DNA from 4 places in the Streptomyces sp. NPDC037273 genome. Region 1 is predicted to be linked to each of the others. Evidence: riboswitches for the same ligand, from Rfam matches in the RefSeq annotation. Region 1 holds a riboswitch; each other region holds the start of a gene.
What was found. Region 1 has a riboswitch for cobalamin ahead of ACZ7G1_RS32310 (cobalamin biosynthesis protein). Riboswitches for the same ligand answer to the same signal wherever they lie in the genome.

Region 2: it holds a riboswitch for cobalamin, as region 1 does, so the genes downstream of both, ACZ7G1_RS01765 (energy-coupling factor ABC transporter permease) here and ACZ7G1_RS32310 (cobalamin biosynthesis protein) in region 1, are expected to answer to the same signal.
Region 3: it holds a riboswitch for cobalamin, as region 1 does, so the genes downstream of both, ACZ7G1_RS10560 (ribonucleoside-diphosphate reductase subunit alpha) here and ACZ7G1_RS32310 (cobalamin biosynthesis protein) in region 1, are expected to answer to the same signal.
Region 4: it holds a riboswitch for cobalamin, as region 1 does, so the genes downstream of both, ACZ7G1_RS33275 (ABC transporter substrate-binding protein) here and ACZ7G1_RS32310 (cobalamin biosynthesis protein) in region 1, are expected to answer to the same signal.

Annotation. Positions count from the first base shown of each region.
Region 1 is NZ_JBVJVO010000016.1:133,722-139,077, reverse strand. Features, by position in the region: gene ACZ7G1_RS32330 (hypothetical protein) at 1-831, opposite strand, end outside; gene ACZ7G1_RS32325 (alpha/beta hydrolase) at 948-2,075, opposite strand; gene ACZ7G1_RS32320 (inorganic phosphate transporter) at 2,460-3,725, shown strand; gene ACZ7G1_RS32315 (hypothetical protein) at 3,742-3,963, shown strand; cobalamin riboswitch at 4,078-4,217, shown strand; gene ACZ7G1_RS32310 (cobalamin biosynthesis protein) at 4,253-5,227, shown strand; gene ACZ7G1_RS32305 (cobyric acid synthase) at 5,224-5,356, shown strand, end outside.
Region 2 is NZ_JBVJVO010000001.1:398,343-403,698, reverse strand. Features, by position in the region: gene ACZ7G1_RS01785 (SulP family inorganic anion transporter) at 1-1,542, shown strand, start outside; gene dhaK (dihydroxyacetone kinase subunit DhaK) at 1,708-2,700, shown strand; gene dhaL (dihydroxyacetone kinase subunit DhaL) at 2,762-3,382, shown strand; gene ACZ7G1_RS01770 (PTS-dependent dihydroxyacetone kinase phosphotransferase subunit DhaM) at 3,463-3,849, shown strand; cobalamin riboswitch at 3,934-4,166, shown strand; gene ACZ7G1_RS01765 (energy-coupling factor ABC transporter permease) at 4,195-4,893, shown strand; gene ACZ7G1_RS01760 (energy-coupling factor ABC transporter substrate-binding protein) at 4,914-5,356, shown strand, end outside.
Region 3 is NZ_JBVJVO010000003.1:270,209-275,564, reverse strand. Features, by position in the region: gene mctP (monocarboxylate uptake permease MctP) at 1-580, shown strand, start outside; gene ACZ7G1_RS10565 (GNAT family N-acetyltransferase) at 652-1,152, shown strand; cobalamin riboswitch at 1,170-1,329, shown strand; gene ACZ7G1_RS10560 (ribonucleoside-diphosphate reductase subunit alpha) at 1,461-3,827, shown strand; gene ACZ7G1_RS10555 (ribonucleotide-diphosphate reductase subunit beta) at 3,827-4,843, shown strand; gene ACZ7G1_RS10550 (ribosomal maturation YjgA family protein) at 4,942-5,349, shown strand; gene def (peptide deformylase) at 5,325-5,356, opposite strand, start outside.
Region 4 is NZ_JBVJVO010000017.1:132,424-137,779, reverse strand. Features, by position in the region: gene ACZ7G1_RS33295 (amino acid permease) at 1-173, shown strand, start outside; gene ACZ7G1_RS33290 (M67 family metallopeptidase) at 251-676, shown strand; gene ACZ7G1_RS33285 (GlxA family transcriptional regulator) at 667-1,623, opposite strand; gene ACZ7G1_RS33280 (HD domain-containing protein) at 1,696-2,334, shown strand; cobalamin riboswitch at 2,327-2,462, shown strand; gene ACZ7G1_RS33275 (ABC transporter substrate-binding protein) at 2,505-3,479, shown strand; gene ACZ7G1_RS33270 (FecCD family ABC transporter permease) at 3,476-4,546, shown strand; gene ACZ7G1_RS33265 (ABC transporter ATP-binding protein) at 4,543-5,328, shown strand.

The DNA.
Region 1 (5,356 bases):
GCTCTGCGCGGCGACGCAGATCTGCTCCAGCTTGACCCAGACCGCCCAGTTGCCGAGCGGGGTGAGGGTGGCGTGACGTCCCTCGGCGCCGGGATCGAGGGTGAGCGCGCCGACGGCGGCCAGGCCTTCGAGAGCCCAGTCGAGGAGGGCGGGGAGTCCGTCGGTGCCGGGGGTGCTCGGCGGGGCCTGCTCGGCGACGGGGACCTCGCAGCGCTCCTCGCGGAGCTCCTCGACGCGCTGGCCGAGGAGGTCGAGGAGGGCCGGGACGAGGACCGGGCCCTGGGAGAGCTGGAGGAGCGAGAGCACCTGCGGGACGGCCTCGACGACCTCGGCGACGGCGGTCGGCTCGACGCCCTCCGGGGCCGGGTGGACCAGCGACCAGGCGTCGAAGAGGGCGACCCAGCCGCGCAGCACGGCGGAGTCGTCGCGGTCCCAGGCGTGCAGCCGCCAGCCGGGGCGGACGGTGTCGCCGTGCAGTTCGACGAGGCCGGCCAGCCGGGCGCGGTCCCAGCCGGCCTTGATCTGGCCGGGCGTCAGGTTCAGTGCGGCCGAGGCCCGTTCCCTGGCGGGGGCGGGTGCCGCCCCGGTGCCGGGGGCGATGTCGGTCCCGCGCTCCACGGCCGCCCAGCGGGCGAGCCGTACGGCGTCGGCGAGGACCTGCCGGGCCTGGCGGGCGAGTTCCGCGCGGGGCGGAGTGCCCTCGGGCGGCCGCGGCGCCGGCCGGGTGCGCCGGGTCGTCACGGCCCGTCGGGCGGTGGCCAGGGCCCGCGGGCGGACGAGTCGGAGTCTGGAGTTGCGCGCCAATGGTTCATCGGGCTTTCGAGACGTCACGGGGGCAGTCTTCCCGCTGACGGCCCGAAAGCCCAATCGGAATCCGCAGCCCCGTCACGACTGCCCCCGTACTGCCGCCCGGAGCGCCGCTCCTGAGCGGCTTCCGGGGGCGGTCGTCAGAGCAGTGGGGTGAGGAAGCGGCGGAGGGACTCCTCGTAGCGGACCGGGTCGGCGTTCCACATGGCCGCGTGCGGGGCCTGGCGGACGGTCTGGAGGCTGACCAGGTCGGGGCGGCGGGCGGCGAGTTCGACGGAGGTCTCCCAGGGGGCGATGGTGTCGTCGGGGCCGTGCAGGAGGAGGACGGGGACGCGCAGGGCGTCGGGTTCGGAGGCGGCCCTGAGGCGGTCGCCGTGCGGCCCCGTCCTGCCCTGGGCGGCACGGACGGCGAGCGGCAGCAGGGGTCCGGGGACGTGGCGGGCCGCGGCGAGGTGGCGGAGGGTGACCTCCCAGTCGAGGACCGGGGAGTCGAGGACGAGGCCGGAGATCCGGTCGCGCACCCCGGATTCGGCGGCGGCCCGCAGCGCCGCGGAGGCGCCGGTGCCCCAGCCGTGCAGGACGACCTTGGCGGCGCCGCGGCGGACGGCGTAGCGGATGGCCGCGTCGACGTCCCGCCACTCGGAGTCGCCGAGGTGGGCGAGGCCTTCCGGGGACGGGGGCGCGCCTTCGTCGCCGCGGTAGGCGGGGATGAGGACGGGGATCTTGCGGTGGCTGAAGAAGGAGACGACGTTCAGCGGGTGCTCGCGGGTGGTGCCGAGGCCGTGCAGGGCGATCACCCAGGTGGTGCGGGGGCCGGGCACGAGCCAGGCGGGCAGGGGGCCGAGTTCGCCGGGGATCTCGACGTCCTCGTGGGGGAGACCGAGGGCGGTGGTGGGGGTGCCGCGGTGCAGCTGCGGGGTGAGGCGGACGCGGGCGCCGGGGGCCGGGGTGCCGAGCTCGACCCGTTCCAGGCGGCGGACGACGGTGTCGGCGGTGTGCGGGACGCGGTCGAGGACGGGTCCGACGACGGCGTGCAGCCCCGGGGCCGCCATTCCGTAGGTACCGGGGCGCAGGGAGGCGAGGCTGCGGGTGAGGGTGATCCGTTCGGGGCCCGTGGCGTGCACGGTCAGTTTGGGATCTCCGGGCAGGGGACGTCCGGACGGCGCCTTGAGGGCGACGTCGCTGGCGTACCGGCCGGCCACTACCGCGGCCGCGCCGACACCGATCAGGGTGGTGACGGCCGCTGCCGTCGCTGTAGCCGGGCGCACGATCCCAGTGTCGGCAGGGTCGCGGCGCGGTGCCACCGGAGGGAGCCGGGCCGGGTGCGCGGAGCGGGTGCGCGGAGCGGGTGGAGGGGCCCCCGGGGAGTGACATGGATCTCCTCGGCGGGGTCCCCCGGTCGGATGGTCCGGTCCAGGGAGCGGAACGGGGTGCCGGGGGAGGAAGCGGGACAGGTCGCGTGTGTCCCGTGAGGCCCCGGATTACCCGGGGTTGCGGGGTGACCGCATCGTGGACAGCCGGCCCGCCGAAGGGCTAAGCGGAATCTCTTGACACCGGTTAGGGACACCACGTCGCCCGCCCCAGTTCATCTTCCGTTCACCCAGGTTGCTTACGTTCGACGAGCCACTGACGTCAAACGATTGCCTGGGTAAATGGAACACATCACGCTGCTGCTCGCCATTGTGGTCGTGACAGCTCTCGTGTTCGATTTCACGAACGGTTTCCACGACACCGCCAACGCGATGGCCACGACCATCTCGACCGGTGCGCTCAAGCCCAAGACGGCGGTGGCCATGTCCGCCGTTCTGAACCTCGTCGGAGCGTTCCTGTCCGTGGAGGTCGCCAAGACGATCTCCAAGGGCCTGGTCAACGAGGAGGGCATCCAGCCCGAAGTGATCCTCGCCGCGCTCGTCGGCGCGATCCTCTGGAACCTGGTGACCTGGCTGGTCGGCCTGCCGTCCAGCTCCTCCCACGCGCTGATGGGCGGCCTCATCGGTGCGACGATCGCCTCGATCGGCGTCAGCGGTGTCAACGGCGACGTCGTCGTCACCAAGGTCCTCATCCCGGCCATCGCCGCTCCGATCGTCGCGGGCATCGCCGCGATGCTGGGCACGAAGCTGACGTACAAGATCGGCGCCAAGACCGACGAGAAGCACACCGCCAAGGGCTACCGGGTCGGCCAGATCGCCTCCGCCGGCCTCGTCTCCCTCGCCCACGGCACCAACGACGCCCAGAAGACGATGGGCATCATCACCCTCGCCCTGGTCGCCGGCGGCACCCTCGCCCCGGGCTCCAACCCGCCGGTCTGGGTCATCGTGTCCGCGGGCCTGGCGATCGCGCTCGGCACCTACCTCGGCGGCTGGCGCATCATCCGCACCATGGGCAAGGGCCTCACGGACCTCCAGCCGCAGCAGGGCTTCGCCGCCCAGACCAGCGCGGCCACGGTCATCCTGGCCTCCTCCCACCTGGGCTTCTCCCTCTCCACCACGCACTCCGTCTCCGGTGCCGTGATGGGCGCGGGCCTGGGCCGCAAGGGCGGCGTCGTCCGCTGGTCGACGGCCACCCGCATGTTCGTCGCCTGGGGCCTGACCCTGCCGGCCGCCGGCCTGGTCGCCGCGGGAGCCGAGTACATCGCCCGCCAGGGCGACTGGGGCGTCTACACGGTCGCGGCCTTCCTGGTCGCCTCCTGCCTCGGCATCTGGCTGATCTCCCGCCGCCAGGTGGTCGACCACACCAACGTCAACGACGTCGAGGCCGAGGCCGAGGCCGACGGCGTGGTCACCACCGCGATCGCCGCCGTCACCCCGCCGCCGGCCGGCTCCGTCGCCGCCGTCGCGGACGAGGACCTCAAGACCACCATCCCCGCGCCGGTCCCCACGGACCCTGCCGCTCCCCCGGCCCCCGCCGCCGCGGTCTAAGGAACTGGAACCAAGCATGAAGATCGACTGGGCAGCCCTCGGCTCCGTCTTCGGAGTCAGCCTCGTGGCGACCGTCGCCCTGGTGGGCCTCTTCACCCTCGGCATCATCGGCCTCTCCAAGCAGGAGCAGGCCGCCGCCCAGGGCGGCTCCGCCGTCCTGGCCCGCACCGGCGCCTACGCCTGCTTCGCCCTGTGCCTGGCGGCCGTGGCGTACGGCATCTACCTGATCGTCGCCTGACGGTCCCCGGTTACCTCGGCCGGGCGGTCCGCACCTTCGGGAGCGGGCCGCCCGGCCGTCGTGTTTGTGGTGCTCCGCACAGTGACGCGACGCAGGTCAAGGGTGAGTTGACGGGTGTTCTCGGCCCGTGGTGGACTTCCGGGGCCATTACGGCGGCAGCAGAGGAAGCCCGGTGCGAATCCGGCGCGGTCCCGCCACTGTGACCGGATCCGAAGGGTCCGGGAGTCAGGAACTCTCGCCGCCGGTCACGTCGATCCAGGGCGCGGACCCTGAGTGAGGACATAGCGCCATGCCCGGCTGCAGCCGCAGCGTTTCCCGAGCCACCGGTGTCTTCGCGTACGGAGCGGCCCTCGGCCTCGCCGTCGACCGGCTCGTCGGCGATCCCCGCCGCGGCCATCCCGTCGCCGCGTTCGGCCGGGCGGCGGCCGGCGTCGAACGGGCCCTGTGGCACGACCACCGCGGCTGGGGAGCCCTCCACACGGCCGTCTGCGCCGGGACCACCGCCGCCGCCGGCGCCCTCGCCGCCCGTACGGTACGGGGCAGCCGCGCCGCCTCCGTCGCCCTGACCGCGGCCGCCGTCTGGGCCGTCGTCGGCGGGACGACCCTGGGGCGCGAGGCCCGCGCCATCGGCGGCGCGCTGGCCGCCGGGGACCTGGAGGTGGCGCGCGAGCGGCTGCCCCACCTCTGCGGGCGCGACCCGCACTCCCTCGACGGTCCCGCGATGGCCCGCGCGGTCGTCGAATCCGTCGCCGAGAACACCTCCGACGCGGTGGTCGGCGCCCTGTTCTGGGGCGCCGTCGCGGGCGTGCCGGGACTCGTCGGCTTCCGGGCCGTCAACACCCTGGACGCGATGGTCGGGCACAAGTCGCCGCGGCTGCGCCGCTTCGGCTGGGCCTCGGCCCGGCTCGACGACGTGGCCGGCTGGCCCGGGGCGCGCCTCACCGCCGCCCTGGCGACCGTCGCCGGCGGGAACCCGCGCGGGGCCGTACGGGCCTGGCGGGCGGACGCGGCGAAGCACCCCAGCCCCAACGCAGGACCCGTCGAGGCCTCCTTCGCGGGCTCCCTCGGCGTGCGGCTCGGCGGCACCCTCGCGTACGGCGGCCGGGTCGAGCACCGGCCCGTGCTCAACGGGGAGGGGCGGGCCGTCGAGGTCGCCGACATCGAGCGGGCGGTCCGGCTGTCCCGCCGGGTCACCGGACTGACCCTGGCCGCCTGCGTGGGCGGCCGGCTGATCGCGAGCGCGCTGAAGCGGAGGAACGCATGAGGGGTGGCGGACTGCTCGTCGCCGGGACCACGTCGGACGCCGGCAAGAGCGTCGTGACGGCCGGCATCTGCCGCTGGCTGGTCCGGCAGGGGATCAAGGTCGCACCGTTCAAGGGACAGAACATGTCCC
Region 2 (5,356 bases), on a different contig from region 1:
CCCGCGATCGTGGGCTCGCTCACCTCCCGCACCGTCCTGATGGTCACCACCCTCACCAGCGCCATCGCGCTGACCTCGCAGAGCGTGCTGTCGGACGCGGGCCTCGACCCGAAGGACGCCGGGAACATCGCGCTGCTGACGGTGATGGTCGGGGCGGTGATGCTGCTGACGGGGGCGCTGCGGCTCGGCGCTGTGATGAGCTTCGTGTCGAACGCCGTGATGACCGGCTTCTCCACCGGTATCGCGCTCCAGATCATCACCGGGGTCCTGAAGGACGCCACCGGGTACGAGCCGGAGGGGCACAACAAGCTCTACCAACTGGGGAACTGGCTGTGGCACATCGGCGACTGGCAGCTCGCCGCGACCATCACCGCGCTCGCCACCATCGGAGTCTGGGCGGCGGCCCGCACGGTCAGGCGTCTCGAACCGGTGGCCTTGCTGATCGCCATGGTCACCCTGTCCGTGGTGGTCGCGCTGCTGGCCCCGGACGTGGAACTCGTACGGGACATCGCCTCGATTCCCGCCGCGCTGCCCTCCTTCACCGCCCCGGACCTCTCGGCCGCGCCCGACCTCGTCTGGGGCGCGGTCTCGGTCGCCCTCGTCGCGCTCGCCCAGGCCGCCGGCATCGCGCCCTCGATGCCCAACCCGGACGGTTCGCGCTCCGACATCGACGGTGACTTCCGTGCCCAGGGGTACGCCAACCTCGCCGGCGGCCTGTTCCAGGCGCTGCCTTCGGGCGGGTCGATGTCGCGTACAGGTGTCGCGGTGTCGGCGGGGGCCCGTACGCGCTGGGCGGGTGTCGTCTCCGGCGTCTTCCTCGCCCTGGTCGTCCTGCTGTGCGGCTCGCTCGCCGAGCACATCCCCATGCCGGTCATCGGCGGTCTGATCCTGGTCGTCGGCGGCGAGCTGATCTGGGGCAAGCGCCACGACATCCGGCTGGTGTTCCGCACCTCGTGGATGTCGGCCGGCGCGATGCTCCTCACCTTCCTCGCCACCGCCCAGCTCCCCCTCCAGCAGGCCATCATCCTCGGCGCCGTTCTCTCCCTTCTGCTCTACTGCGCGCAGGCCGCCCGTCAGGCGCGTCTCGTCGCCCTCGTGCCCACGGACGACGGCCGCTGGGAGACCGCCGATCCCCCCGCCGCCCTCACCCCCGGCCAGGTCACCGTCCTCGACTACGCCGGCGCTTCCCTCTTCGCCGAACTGCCCCGCATCGAGGCCCAGCTCCCCCGCCCCGACGGGGCGCGCGGCGCGGTCCTGGTCCTGGTCGTCCGCGCCCTGCCCGACGTGCCGTCCTCGGCCATGCTCAAGCTCCTCGACCGGTACGCGGAACACCTCTCCGACCACGGCTGCCACCTGGTCCTCTGCGGTGTCCAACCCCCGCTCGCCCGCCTCCTCGTCCGCTCCGGCCTCGCCGACCGACTCGGCGACAGCGGCATCGTCCCCGCCACGAGGGAACTGTTCGGCGCTCTCGACGCCGCCCTCACCGAAGCGCGGAGCAGGGCCGGAGCGCCACCCTCCGAAGATGAGCGGTGCGGCGGCTGATCGAACTGACGCTCTCTGTGCGGCGCGCTGTCAGGCGTCGATAATTTCCTCCATGCTGCGCACACGCGAAGGTCGTCGGCTCGCACCCGAACTGATCTGTCGTCAGGCTTGACCTGCACAGAACCGGCTCACCAGGCTGCCCGATAGTTTCCCGAGGAGATACCCGTGAGGATGCTGATCAACGTTCCGGAGACCGTCGTGGCCGATGCGCTGCGGGGGATGGCGGCGGCTCATCCGGAGCTGACGGTGGATGTGGAGCGGAGGGTGGTGGTGCGGAGGGACGCGCCGGTGGCGGGGAAGGTGGGGCTGGTGTCGGGGGGTGGGTCGGGGCATGAGCCGTTGCACGGGGGGTTCGTGGGGCCGGGGATGTTGGCGGCGGCGTGCCCTGGGGAGGTGTTCACGTCGCCGGTGCCGGACCAGATGGTGAGGGCGGCGGCGGCGGTGGACAGTGGGGCGGGGGTGTTGTTCGTGGTGAAGAACTACACCGGGGACGTGCTGAACTTCGAGATGGCGGCGGAGCTCGCGGAGGACGAGGGGATCCAGGTCGCGAAGGTGCTCGTCGACGACGACGTGGCGGTGCGGGACAGCCTGTACACGGCGGGGCGGCGGGGTACCGGGGGCACTCTGTTCGTGGAGAAGATCGCGGGGGCGGCGGCCGAGGAGGGGGCGCCGCTGGAGCGGGTGGAGGCGATCGCGCGACGGGTGAACGAACGGTCGCGGTCGTTCGGGGTGGCGCTGAGCGCGTGCACGACGCCTGCGAAGGGCAGTCCGACGTTCGATCTCCCCGAGGGGGAGCTGGAGTTGGGTGTCGGGATCCACGGCGAGCCGGGGCGTGAGCGGCGGGCCATGATGACGTCGGGGGAGATCGCCGACTTCGCGGTGGACGCGGTCGTCGAGGACCTGCGCCCGACGGGGCCGGTGCTCGTCCTCGTGAACGGGATGGGCGGCACTCCGCTCCTGGAGCTGTACGGCTTCAACGCGGAGGTGCAGCGGGTGCTCGCGGAGCGGCGTGTGCCCGTGGCGCGGACGCTCGTCGGAAACTATGTGACGTCGCTCGACATGGCCGGCTGCTCCGTGTCGTTGTGCCAGGTGGACGAGGAACTGCTGCGGCTCTGGGACGCTCCGGTGGAGACGCCCGCGCTGCGCTGGGGGCGGTGAGTCGGGCCGTGGGGACACGGGCGAGGTCGCAAGGGGAGAGGGAGAAGGAGATGGTGGGGGCATGACGGAGACCTTCGGTGCGGAGTTCCTGGTGCGCTGGCTCGCGGCGGTCGCCGCGGCCGTCGAGCGCGAGGCGGACCGGCTGACCGAGCTCGACTCGGCGATCGGCGACGCCGACCACGGCGCCAACCTCAAGCGCGGCTTCGCCGCCGTGACCGAGACGCTGGCCAAGGAACCGCCGGCCTTGCCCGGAGCGGTGCTCACCGCCGCCGGGCGACAGCTCATCTCCACCGTCGGCGGCGCGTCGGGGCCCTTGTACGGGACGCTCCTCCGCCGCGCCGGGAAGGCCCTCGGCGAGGACGAGCGGATCGGCCGCGCGCGGCTCGCCGACGCGTTGGGCGCGGGCGTCGCCGCGGTGTCCCAGCTCGGCGGCGCGCAGGTCGGCGACAAGACGATGCTGGACGCGCTGACGCCGGCCGTGGAGGCCCTGCGGGACTCGTTCGGCGCGGCGCGCCGGGCGGCCGATGAGGGTGCCGTGGGGACCGTACCCCTGGTGGCCCGCAAGGGCAGGGCGAGCTACCTGGGCGAGCGGTCCGTCGGGCATCAGGACCCGGGTGCGACGTCCTCGGCGCTGCTGTTCGCGACGCTCGCGGAGACCGCGGACGCGGAGGGGGTGTCGTGAGCGGGGAGGGCGGCTGTACGGCTCCGGAGGCGGGCGGGGCGCGCGGGGGTCCGGCGGGTGCCGGTTCCGCGCATGTCGGCATCGTGCTCGTGTCGCACAGTGCGGCGGTGGCGGGGGCGGTGGCCGAGTTGGCGCGGGGGCTCGCGGGCGGTGGGGAGCTGGCGCCGGTGGCGCCGGCGGGCGGGACCGCCGACGGGGGGCTCGGGACGAGTTCCGAGCTGATCGCGGAGGCGGCGAAGGAGGTCGACCGGGGGGCCGGGGTGGCGCTCCTGGTCGATCTGGGGAGTGCCGTGCTCACCGTGAAGGCCCTGCTGGCCGAGGGGGACGAACTGCCCGAAGGGGCGCGTCTGGTGGACGCGCCGTTCGTCGAGGGGGCGGTCGCGGCGCTGGTGACGGCGAGTGTCGGCGGGGACATCGAGGCGGTGGTGGCGGCGGCTTCGGAGGCGTACGGCTACCGCAAGGAATGAGGCGCGGAGGCGTACGTACACCGCCGGGAACGGGCCTCGGGGGTGGGTGCGCGGAGTGACGGAGAGGCCGCACCGGGTGGCGACCGTGTTGTGATGTACCTGGTCAACGCACTAATGTCGCAGGGCCTTGGTGTACGGGAAACCGGTGAAGTACCGGTGCGGCCCTCGCCACTGTGATCGGGAGGTCCGGCTCCACCCCCGCGGGAACGCCCTCGGGGAAGCCACTGGACCGCGACGGGAGACCGTCGGGGTGTGGGAAGGCGGAGTCGGACGGCATGACCGTCAGCCAGGAGACCGGCCAGGGTGCGTTGTCCATCCACGAGGTGCTGGAGAGGTCTCCCGACCATGCATATAGCCGAGGGGTATCTTCCCCCTGCGCACGCCGCCGCCTGGGGCGTCGCGGCCGCCCCGTTCGTCGTCCACGGGGTCCGCGCGCTGACCCGCGAGGTGCGGTCGAACCCCGAATCCACCCTGCTGCTCGGCGCGTCCGGCGCCTTCACGTTCGTCCTCTCGGCGCTCAAGTTGCCTTCGGTGACGGGTAGTTGCTCCCATCCGACCGGTACGGGCCTGGGCGCGATCCTGTTCCGGCCGCCGATCATGGCCGTCCTCGGCACGATCACCCTGCTGTTCCAGGCGCTGCTGCTCGCCCACGGCGGCCTCACCACGCTCGGCGCGAACGCCTTCTCGATGGCGATCGTCGGGCCCTGGGCGGGTTACGGGACCTACCGGCTGCTGCGGAAGTTCGGTACGCCCCTGATGGTCGCCGTCTTCTTCGGCGCGTTCGTCGCCGACCTCTCCACGTACTGCGTCACCAGCGTGCAGCTGGCGCTCGCCTTCCCCGACCCCGGCAGCGGCGTGCCCGGCGCGCTCGCCAAGTTCGGCGGGATCTTCGCGGTGACGCAGATTCCGCTCGCCGTCAGCGAGGGCCTGCTCACCGTGCTCGTGATGCGGCTCCTCACCCAGTCCAGCAAGGGTGATCTGACCCGCCTGGGCGTGCTCCCCCGCCCGCGCACGGAACTCCAGGACGAGGCGGCCACCCGATGAGCCCCAAGATCAGCCGCAAGATCAGCCGCAACGCGAAGATCAACGGCCTGCTGCTGCTCGTCGTCGTCGCGCTCGCGGTCCTGCCGCTCGTGCTCGGCCTGGGCGACCACAAGGAAGCCCCGTTCACCGGCTCCGACGCGGAGGCCGAGACCGCGATCACCGAGCTCGAGCCCGACTACGAGCCCTGGTTCAGCCCCCTGTACGAACCGCCGTCCGGCGAGATCGAGTCCGCGTTGTTCGCCCTCCAGGCGGCGCTGGGCGCGGGGGTCCTTGCGTACTACTTCGGCCTGCGGCGCGGGCGGCGGCAGGGGACGGCGCTGGCGGCGAAGGCCGGAGGGGCGGCTGAGGCGGATGGGGCGGGTGAGGTGCCGGCCGAGGGGCCCGGCTCCGCCACGACGGCGGCCGACGGCCCCGACGCGCCCGCCGACGGCGACCGCGCTGCCGGTCGTGACACCCGCGGGCC
Region 3 (5,356 bases), on a different contig from region 1:
CGCGCTCGTCCCGGCCGCGATCATGTCGATCGCCGCGGCCAACCTCTTCACCAGGAACATCTACAAGGACTTCATCAAGAAGGACGCGACCCCGGCGCAGGAGACCAAGGTCTCCAAGCTGGTCTCGCTCCTGGTGAAGGTCGGCGCGCTGGTCTTCGTCCTCACCATGGACAAGACGGTCGCGATCAACTTCCAGCTGCTCGGCGGCATCTGGATCCTGCAGACCTTCCCGGCCCTGGTCGGCGGTCTGTTCACCCGCTGGTTCCACCGCTGGGCGCTGCTCGCCGGCTGGGCCGTCGGCATGGTCTACGGCACGGCGGCCGCGTACGGCGTCGCCAGCCCGACCCAGAAGCACTTCGGCGGCTCGGCCGCCGAGATCCCCGGCATCGGCGAGATCGGCTACATCGGTCTCACCGCCTTCGTCCTCAACGTCGTCGTCACGGTCGTCCTGACCTTCGTCCTCAAGGCCCTCAAGGCCCCCGAGGGCATCGACGAGACCTCCCCCGAGGACTACACGGCCGACGCGGGCGACGCCGTCTCCCGCACCGCGGCCCCGAAGGTCGGCGCCGGCGCGCACTGACCCGTAGGCACGGCGGGGGCCCGGGGGAAATCCCCGGGCCCCTTCGCGCGCCGCCGGGGCAGACTGGCGTCATGGACTTCACGATCAGGGCGGTACGGCCCGAGGAGTACGAGGAGCTCGGCGACCTCACCGGCTTCACGTATCTGAACGACGGGCTGCTGCTGCACGGCGAGGACGATTTCTACCTGGCCGTACTGCGCGACACGGAGCGCCGGGCGCGCGAGAGCGAGGTCCTGGTCGCCGCCGACGCGGACGGCCGGATCATCGGCGGGGTGACCTTCGCCCCCGGCGGCACCACCTGGGCGGACATCGCCGTCCCCGGCGAGGCCGAGTTCCGGATGCTCGTGGTCGCGCCGGAGGCCCGCGGCAGGGGCGTCGGAGAGGCGCTCGTACGGGCCTGTGCGGACCGGGCGCGGGCCCTTCCCGACTGCGCCCGCCTGGTGCTCTCCACGGACGCCAAGATGGTCTCGGCGCACCGGATCTACGAGCGGATGGGCTTCGTCCGCACGCCGGAACGGGACTGGCAGCCGATCCCCGAGCACTCCCTGCGGACCTACGCCCTGGAGCTGTAGCCCCCGGACCGACACAACATGTGGGGGGTGCCGTCAGCGGCGCCCCCCACATGTATGCTCATCCTCGCTGTCGACGCAGGGAAATCCGGCGCGAATCCGGAACTGTCCCGCAACGGTGTGCTTCGTGCGGTTTCGTACGGAGCGAGTCCGAGGACCTGCCGGCGGCGCACCCGGTCCGTCCGTTCCGGGTGTCACTGACGTCCGGGCCTCGCGGAGTGGGCCGGTGGACGCGGCGCATCCGCGCGTACGGATGCCTCGCCCGCCTTCCCCCGCCCGCGGCCAGGAGCCGAGCGAGGGAGAGCCCCCACGTGACCATCGCGCCCGCCGATCCGGCCACGGAGATCGAGAGCGACGGACCCGGCACCGTACTGCTGCGGACCCTGACCGATCTCACCGCCGATCTCCCCGACACCGACCCCGGCAAGGTCGCCGCCGCCGCGCTGCGCGGCCGCAGCGCCGCGTCGGACGAGGCGGAACTGCGCGAGCTGGCCACCGAGGCGGCCGCGGGCCTGATCGCCGAGGACCCGGCGTACTCCCGGCTCGCCGCCCGGCTCCTGACCCTCACCATCGCCGACGAGGCGGCCGGCCAGGGCGCGGTCTCCTTCTCCGCCTCCGTGGCCGTCGGTCACCGCGAGGGCCTGATCGCCGACCGCACCGCCGACTTCGTCGCGCTGCACGCCGACCGCCTCGACGCCACGATCGACGCCGCCGGCGACGACCGCTTCGGCTACTTCGGTCTGCGCACCCTCTACTCGCGCTACCTGCTGCGCCACCCGATCACCCGCAAGGTGATCGAGACCCCCCAGCACTTCATGCTCCGGGTGGCCTGCGGCCTCGCGGAGGACGAGAGCGTCCGCGCGCTCGACGAGGTGGCGGCCCTCTACGGCCTGATGAGCCGCCTGGACTACCTGCCCTCCTCCCCCACGCTCTTCAACTCGGGCACCCGCCACCCGCAGATGTCCTCCTGCTACCTCCTGGACTCCCCCCAGGACGAGCTGGACTCCATCTACGACCGCTACCACCAGGTCGCGCGCCTCTCGAAGCACGCCGGCGGCATCGGGCTGTCCTACTCCCGCATCCGCGCCCGCGGTTCGCTGATCCGCGGCACCAACGGCCACTCGAACGGCATCGTCCCGTTCCTGAAGACCCTCGACGCCTCCGTCGCCGCCGTGAACCAGGGCGGCCGCCGCAAGGGCGCCGCCGCGGTCTACCTGGAGACCTGGCACGCCGACATCGAGGAGTTCCTTGAGCTCCGCGACAACACGGGCGAGGACCAGCGCCGTACGCACAACCTGAACCTGGCGCACTGGATCCCGGACGAGTTCATGCGCCGGGTCAACGCGGACGCCGACTGGTCGCTGTTCTCCCCCTCGGACGTGCCCGAGCTCGTCGACCTGTGGGGCGACGAGTTCGACGCCGCCTACCGCGCCGCCGAGGCCAAGGGCCTGGCCCGCAAGTCGATGCCGGCCCGCGACCTGTACGGCCGCATGATGCGGACCCTGGCGCAGACCGGCAACGGCTGGATGACCTTCAAGGACGCCTCGAACCGCACGGCCAACCAGACCGCCGAGCCGGGCTCGGTCGTGCACTCCTCGAACCTCTGCACCGAGATCATCGAGGTCACGAACGACGGCGAGACCGCGGTCTGCAACCTCGGCTCGGTCAACCTCGGCTCGTTCGTCGTGGGTTCGGACATCGACTGGGACCGCCTGGACGAGACCGTCCGCACGGCCGTCACCTTCCTCGACCGGGTCGTCGACATCAACTTCTACCCGACCGAGCAGGCCGGCAACTCCAACGCCCGCTGGCGTCCGGTCGGCCTGGGCGCCATGGGTCTCCAGGACGTCTTCTTCCAGCTGAAGCTGCCGTTCGACTCCGCCGAGGCGCGCGCGCTGTCCACCCGTATCGCCGAGCGGATCATGCTCGCCGCCTACGAGGCCTCCGCCGACCTCGCCGAGCGCAACGGCCCGCTCCCCGCCTGGGAGAAGACCCGCACGGCCCGCGGCGTCCTGCACCCGGACCACTACGACGTCGAGCTGAACTGGCCGGAGCGCTGGGCCGCCCTGCGCGAGCGGGTCGCCGCGGTCGGCATGCGCAACTCGCTGCTCCTGGCGATCGCGCCGACGGCGACCATCGCCTCGATCGCGGGCGTCTACGAGTGCATCGAGCCGCAGGTCTCCAACCTGTTCAAGCGCGAGACGCTCTCCGGCGAGTTCCTCCAGGTCAACTCGTACCTCGTCGACGAGCTGAAGAAGCTCGGCGTGTGGGACGCGCAGACCCGGGACGCGCTGCGCGACTCCAGCGGTTCGGTCGCCGGCTTCACCTGGATCCCGGCCGAGACGCGCGAGCTGTACCGCACGGCCTGGGAGATCCCGCAGCGCGGCCTGATCGACATGGCCGCCGCCCGTACGCCGTTCCTGGACCAGTCGCAGTCGCTGAACCTGTTCCTGGAGACGCCGACGATCGGCAAGCTGTCGTCGATGTACGCGTACGCCTGGAAGCAGGGACTGAAGACGACGTACTACCTGCGCTCGCGCCCGGCGACCCGGATCGCCCGCGCCGCCCAGGCGTCCACCACGGCCGCCGCCCCCATCCCCGTCCAGCAGGCGGTCCTCGACGCCGACGCGCTCGCCTGCTCCCTTGAGAACCCCGAGTCCTGCGAGGCCTGCCAGTAATGAGCACCAACGAGAAGAAGAACCTGCTCGACCCTGGCTTCGAGCTGACTCTCCGCCCCATGCGCTACCCGGACTTCTACGAGCGCTACCGGGACGCGATCAAGAACACCTGGACGGTGGAGGAGGTCGACCTCCACTCCGACGTCGCCGACCTCGCCAAGCTGACCCCGGCCGAGCAGCACATGATCGGCCGTCTGGTCGCGTTCTTCGCGACGGGCGACTCGATCGTCGCGAACAACCTGGTCCTGACGCTCTACAAGCACATCAACTCCCCGGAGGCGCGGCTGTACCTGAGCCGTCAGCTCTTCGAGGAAGCGGTCCACGTCCAGTTCTACCTGACCCTCCTGGACACCTACCTGCCCGACCCGGACGACCGCGCCGCCGCGTTCGACGCCGTCGAGAACATCCCCTCCATCCGCGAGAAGGCGCAGTTCTGCTTCAAGTGGATGGACTCGGTCGAGAAGATCGACCGGCTGGAGACGGCCTCCGACCGCCGCCGCTTCCTGCTGAACCTGATCTGCTTCGCCGCCTGCATCGAGGGCCTGTTCTTCTACGGCGCCTTCGCGTACGTGTACTGGTTCCGGTCCCGCGGCCTGCTGCACGGCCTGGCGACCGGCACCAACTGGGTGTTCCGCGACGAGACCATGCACATGAACTTCGCGTTCGAGGTCGTCGACACCGTCCGCAAGGAGGAGCCCGAGCTCTTCGACGCCGAACTCCAGCAGCAGGTCACGGACATGCTGAAGGAGGCCGTCGAGGCGGAGCTCCAGTTCGGCCGTGACCTGTGCGGCGACGGCCTGCCGGGCATGAACACCGAGTCCATGCGCGAGTACCTCCAGTGCGTCGCCGACCAGCGCCTCCAGCGCCTCGGCTTCGCCCCGGTCTTCGGCTCCGAGAACCCCTTCTCCTTCATGGAGCTCCAGGGCGTCCAGGAGCTCACCAACTTCTTCGAGCGCCGCCCGTCCGCCTACCAGGTGGCCGTCGAGGGCTCGGTGGACCTGGACGAGGACTTCTAGGTCTCCGCTGTACGAGGAAGGGCCCCGCACTCGACGAGTGCGGGGCCCTTCCTCGTAGGCCCCTTCCTCACAGGCCACTTCCGCATAGGCTCACCGGCATGGGTGATCTCGTACGGATGCGTGTCCTGGCCGGAGCCGCGGCCCTGGCGACGGTGGCGGCGGGCCTGGGGACCAGATCCGTGGCGTCCGGAGAGATCGCCAAATACGCGGGGGACGCGCTCTACACGGTGCTGATCGCGGCCCTGGTGGTGCTGGTCGCGCCCCGGACGCGGCCCCTGCTCGCGGCGGGGATCGCCCTCGGGTTCAGCTGCGCCGTGGAGTTGTTCCAGCTGACCGGCCTGCCGGCCTCGATGGCCGCGCACAGCACCCTGGCGCGGCTGGTGTTCGGCACGTCGTTCAACGCGCCGGACCTGTTCTGGTACGCGATCGGCGCGGCGGTCGGCTGGGCCGGCCACCGCGCCGTGAGCGCGAGAAGGCGAGATCAGGCGTTCGGCACCGTCTCGTAGCGGGGGG
Region 4 (5,356 bases), on a different contig from region 1:
TCAGCGTCTTCTCGCTCGCCTTCATCGCCATGGTCATCGTCACCATGGGCATGGACAAGGACAACCGGGTCGCCCTCTACGGCGCCCCCGTCTGGGGCCTGATCCTCGCCGTCTCCTACCTGGTCCTCAAGGCCCGCAACCCCGAGGGCGCCGCCTTCGCCAAGCGCTCCTGACGGACCCCCGTCCCAGCATCCGGGCCGCCCCGTACCACTCCTCGGTACGAGGCGGCCCGTCTGCTTATCCTGTCGGCATGCTGACCATCACCCGGGCCCTGTACGACCAGATCGTGGAACACTCCCGCGCGGACCACCCCGACGAGGCCTGCGGCGTGGTCGCGGGCCCGGCCGGCAGCGGCCGCCCCGAGCGGTTCATCCCGATGCTGAACGCGGCCCGCTCGCCCACGTTCTACGAGTTCGACTCCGCGGACCTCCTCAAGCTCTACCGCGAGATGGACGACCGCGACGAGGAACCCGTCATCGTCTACCACTCCCACACCGCCACCGAGGCCTACCCGTCCCGCACGGACATCTCGTACGCCAACGAGCCCCAGGCCCACTACGTCCTCGTCTCCACCGCCGACACCGACTCCGCCGGCCCCTTCCAGTTCCGCTCCTTCACCATCGTCGACGGAGTCGTCACCGAGGAAGAGGTCGAGATCGTCGAGGCCTACGCGTAGGCACCGTCCCGAGTCGTCGTCCGGAACCTGGACAGATACGCGGAGGGCGTCACCCCGAAATGCCGGGCGAACGCCCTCCGCAGCGTCTCGTCGCTCCCGAGCCCGCTCCGCGCCGCCGCCCCCGTCACGCTCGCCCCGCCCTCCAGCAGCATCCGCGCCGCCTCCACCCGCACCCGCTCCACGTACCCCGCGGGCGTCGCCCCGACCTGCTCCCGGAACAGGCGGGCCAGATGCCGCGGGCTGACCCCCGCGCGCCGCGCGAGCACCGGCGCGCTGTGGTCCGCCGCCGGATCGGCCGCCACCGCGTCCAGGAGCGGCCGGACCACCGGATGCCCCGTCGGGGGAGTCCGCGAGGCCGCCGAGAACTGCGACTGCCCGCCCGGCCGCTGCAGGAACACCACCAGGTCCCGCGCCACCGCCCGGGCCGCCCCGGGCCCCCGGTCCTCCTCCAGGAGCGCCAGGCACAGGTCGATCCCGGCCGTCACCCCCGCCGAGGACCACACCTCCCCGTCCCGCACGTGGATCGCGTCCCGGTCCACCGCCACCGCCGGGAACCGGCGCGCCAGCTCCGCCGCGTGCTCCCAGTGCGTGGCCGCCCGCCGCCCGGCCAGCAGCCCCGCCGCCGCCAGCGCGAACGCGCCCGTGCACACCGACGCCACCCGCCCCGAGCGCGCCGCGAGCCCCGCCACCACCGGCGCCGCCGCCACGCACCGCTCCACGTCCACCGCCCCGGGCACGAGCAGCGTGTCCGCGCCCGTGACCTCCCCGGCCGCCCGGTCCGCGCCGATCCGCAGCCCGCAGGAGGTCCGTACGTCCCGCCCGTCGGGCGTGCACACCCGCACCCGGTAACCGGACCCGGCCGTCGAGAACACCTCCAGCGGGGCCGAGACATCGAGCAGCCTGACCCCGTCGAAGGCGAACACCCACACCTCGTGCGTCGTCGTCATGTGTCCGATTCTGTGGGATGCCTGTCCCTGAGGACATGGCGGGCCCGCCCCGCCGGCGACGAGGCTTGCCCCATGAACCCGATGCAGCTCATCCCCGACAGCAAGCTCGCCACCGCCGCCACCGAACTCGTCCGCGACACCACCGGCGACCTCGTGTACGACCACTCCCGCCGCGTCTACCTCTTCGGCGCCCTCCAGGGCCGCGCCCGCGGCCTCGCGTTCGACCCCGAACTGCTCTACGTCGGCGCGATGTTCCACGACCTCGGCCTCGGCGAGAAGCACCGGGGGAGCGGCCGCCGCTTCGAGGTCGACGGGGCCGAGGAGGCCGCCGCGTTCCTCCGGGGCCAGGGCGCCGACGAGGACGCCGTCCGCCGCGTCTGGACCGCCATCGCCCTGCACACCACCCCCGGCGTACCGGAGTTCATGGAGCCCGAGGTGGCGCTCGTGACGGCCGGAGTCGAGTACGACGTGCTCGGCATCGGCTACGACGACCCCGCCGCCGTCACCCCGGAGGACCGGGCCGCGATCGTCGCCGCCCACCCCCGGCCCGACTTCAAGAACCGCATCCTGGCGGCCTTCGCCGAGGGCATCGCGCCCAAACCCGGCACCACCTTCGGCAACGTCAAGGCCGACGTGCTCCGCCACTACGTGCCCGGCTTCGTCCCCGGCGACTTCGTGAGCACCATCCGCGACTCGTCCTGGCCCGAGTGAGAGACTGGCCGGGACCAACGGGCGGCAGGACCCAGGAAGCCGGTGCGAATCCGGCACGGTCCCGCCACTGTGACCGCCCCCCCCCGTCGGGGCGGAAGCCAGGAACTGACCTGCCGCCTTCTCACCGCCGATCGGGGACGTGGAAATCCCCGGAGGAGGCCTGTTCCCGCATGTCCTGGCGCCGCCCGCTGCTGTCCGCAGCCGCACTGATCCCCCTGCTCGCCGCCTGCTCGGCCGCCCCCGAGGCCGCCGCGCCCGCCGCGAAACCCGCCGCGGGATTCCCGTACACCGTCACCAACTGCGGAGTGACGACCACCTACCAGGCGCCGCCGAAGCGCGCGGTCGCCATGAACCAGCACGTCACCGAGATCATGCTGGCCCTCGGCCTGGAGAAGTCGCTCGTCGGCACCGCGTACCTCGACGACGCGATCCTGCCCGCCTACAAGAAGGCGTACGACTCCGTCCCCGTCCTGGCGAAGGAGTACCCGTCCAAGGAGGCGCTCCTCGCGGCCAATCCCGACTTCGTGTACGGCGGTTACTCCTCGGCCTTCTCCGCCAAGGACGGCCGCAGCCGTGACGACCTCGGGCGCTCCGGCATCCACACCCGGCTCAACACCGAGTACTGCCCCACGGGTTCGCCCTCCGTCGAGGACCTCTACCGCGAAGTCCGCGAGACCGGCCGCACGTTCGGCGTCGGAGACCGGGCGGAGGCATGGATCCGGCAGGCCCGCGCCGGCGTCTCCGCCACCGCGAAGCGGCTCGCCGGCGTCGAACCCGTCTCCGTCTTCGTGTACGACAGCGGCGACAAGACCGCCTTCACCGCGGGCGGCAAGGGCATCGGCGACGAGCTCATCACCCGCGCCGGCGGCCGGAACGTCTTCGCCGACCTCGACAAGGCCTTCGGCGACGCCACCTGGGAACAGGTCGTCGACCGCCGCCCCGAGGTCGTCGTGATCTACGACTACGGCTCCACCACCGTCGAACAGAAGAAGAAGCGGCTCCTCGACGACCCCGCGCTCAAGGACGTCCCCGCGATCAGGAACCGCAGGTTCGCCGTCCTGCCGCTCTCCGACACCGTCCTCGGCGTCCGCGTCCCCGCCGCCGTCGACAAGCTCGCCGCCCAGCTCCACCCCGCCGCCCGGTGACCGCGACCCTCCCGCCGGCCCGGACGACTCCCGTCCGGGCCCCGGCCCCCGCGCGCCCCGTCCGGTACGCGCTCGTCGTCGCCGGACTCGTCCTCGCCCTCGCCGCCGCCGCGCTCGCCTCCCTCGCCCTCGGCTCCGTCCGCGTCCCGCCCGGCCAGGTCCTCGACGCCCTCACCGGGCGGGCGGGCCCCTCGCCGTACCGGACGATCGTGCTCGACGTACGCCTGCCCCGGGTCCTCCTCGGGACCGTCGTCGGCGCCGGACTCGCCGTCGTCGGCGCCGTCCTCCAGGCCCTCGTACGCAACCGGCTCGCCGACCCCTTCCTCCTCGGGATCTCCTCCGGAGCCTCCGCCGGCGCCGTCCTCGTCCTGGTCCTCGGCATCGGGGGAGGGGTCACCACCACGCTCGCCCTGCCCGCCGGAGCCTTCGCCGGCGCCCTCCTCGCCCTCGTCCTCGTCTACGGGCTCGCGCGCCGCGGCGGGACCATGACCGGCACCCGGCTCGTCCTCGCCGGAGTCGCCGTCTCCTACATCCTGTCCGCCCTCGCCACCCTGCTCCTCGTCGTCGCCGGCCGGCCCGAACAGTTCCAGGAAGCCCTGTACTGGTCCCTCGGCGGACTCGGCAGCGCCCGCTGGGACACCCTCGCCCTGCCCGCCGCCGTCCTCGCCCTCGGCGTCGGCGCCCTCCTCGCCCTCGCCCGCCCCCTCGACCTGCTCCTCACCGGCGAGGAGGGCGCCACCGTCCTCGGCCTCGACACCGCCCGCTTCCGCGCCGCCGTCTTCGTCCTCGCCTCCCTCGTCACCGCCGTCATGGTCGCCGCCAGCGGAGCCGTCGGCTTCATCGGCCTGATGGCCCCGCACGCCGCCCGCCTCGCCGTCGGCGCCCCGCACCGCCGCCTCCTCCCCGTCGCCGCGCTCGGCGGCGCGCTCGCCCTCGTCCTCGCCGACCTCGGCGCCCGGACCGTCGCCGCGCCCCAGGACATCCCCGTCGGCGTCCTCACCGCCCTCACCGGCGGCCCCTTCTTCCTCTGGCTGATGCGCCGCCGCCCGGAAGGAACACCCGCGTGACCGAGCTCCGCCTGCACGGACTCTCGTACGAGAAGCGCCTCCGCTCCGTCGACCTCACCGTCCGCCCCGGCGAGACCGTCGGCCTCATCGGCCCCAACGGCAGCGGCAAGACCACCCTCCTGCGCTGCGTCTACGGCACCCTCACCCCCACCGCGGGCCACGCCGCCCTCGACGGCGACGACCTCCACGCCCTCGGCCCCAAGGCCCGCGCCCGCCGCGTCGCCACCGTCCCCCAGGACAGCGCCACCGAGTTCGAACTCACCGTCCGCGAACTCGTCGCCCTCGGCCGCTCCCCGCACAAGCGGTTCTGGGAGGGCGACACCGGCGAGGACCACGCGCGCGTGGACACCGCCCTCGCCCGCGTCGGCCTCACGGACCTCGCCGGACGCCCGTACCCCACCCTCTCCGGCGGCGAACGCCAGCGCGCCCTCGTCGCCCGCGCCCTCGTCCAGGACCCCGCCCTGCTCGTCCTCGACGAACCCACCAACCACCTGGACATCCGCCACCAGCTCGACGTCCTCGCCCTCGTCCGCACCCTGGGCACCACCAACCTGCTCGCCCTCCACGACCTCAACCTCGCCGGGGCGTACTGCGACCGCCTCTACGTCCTCGAACGCGGCAGGATCGTCACCGGCGGCACCCCCGCCGAGGTCCTCACCCCCGCGCTCCTCGACGCCGTCTACGGAGTGGACGCCGAGGTCATCCCGCACCCCAGGACCGGCAGCCCGACCGTCGTCTACCTGCACAGTCCGCCAGGCGGGCAGGAACCTTCCACCATGTGAGATCACATTCCGGAACCCGGACCGGGAA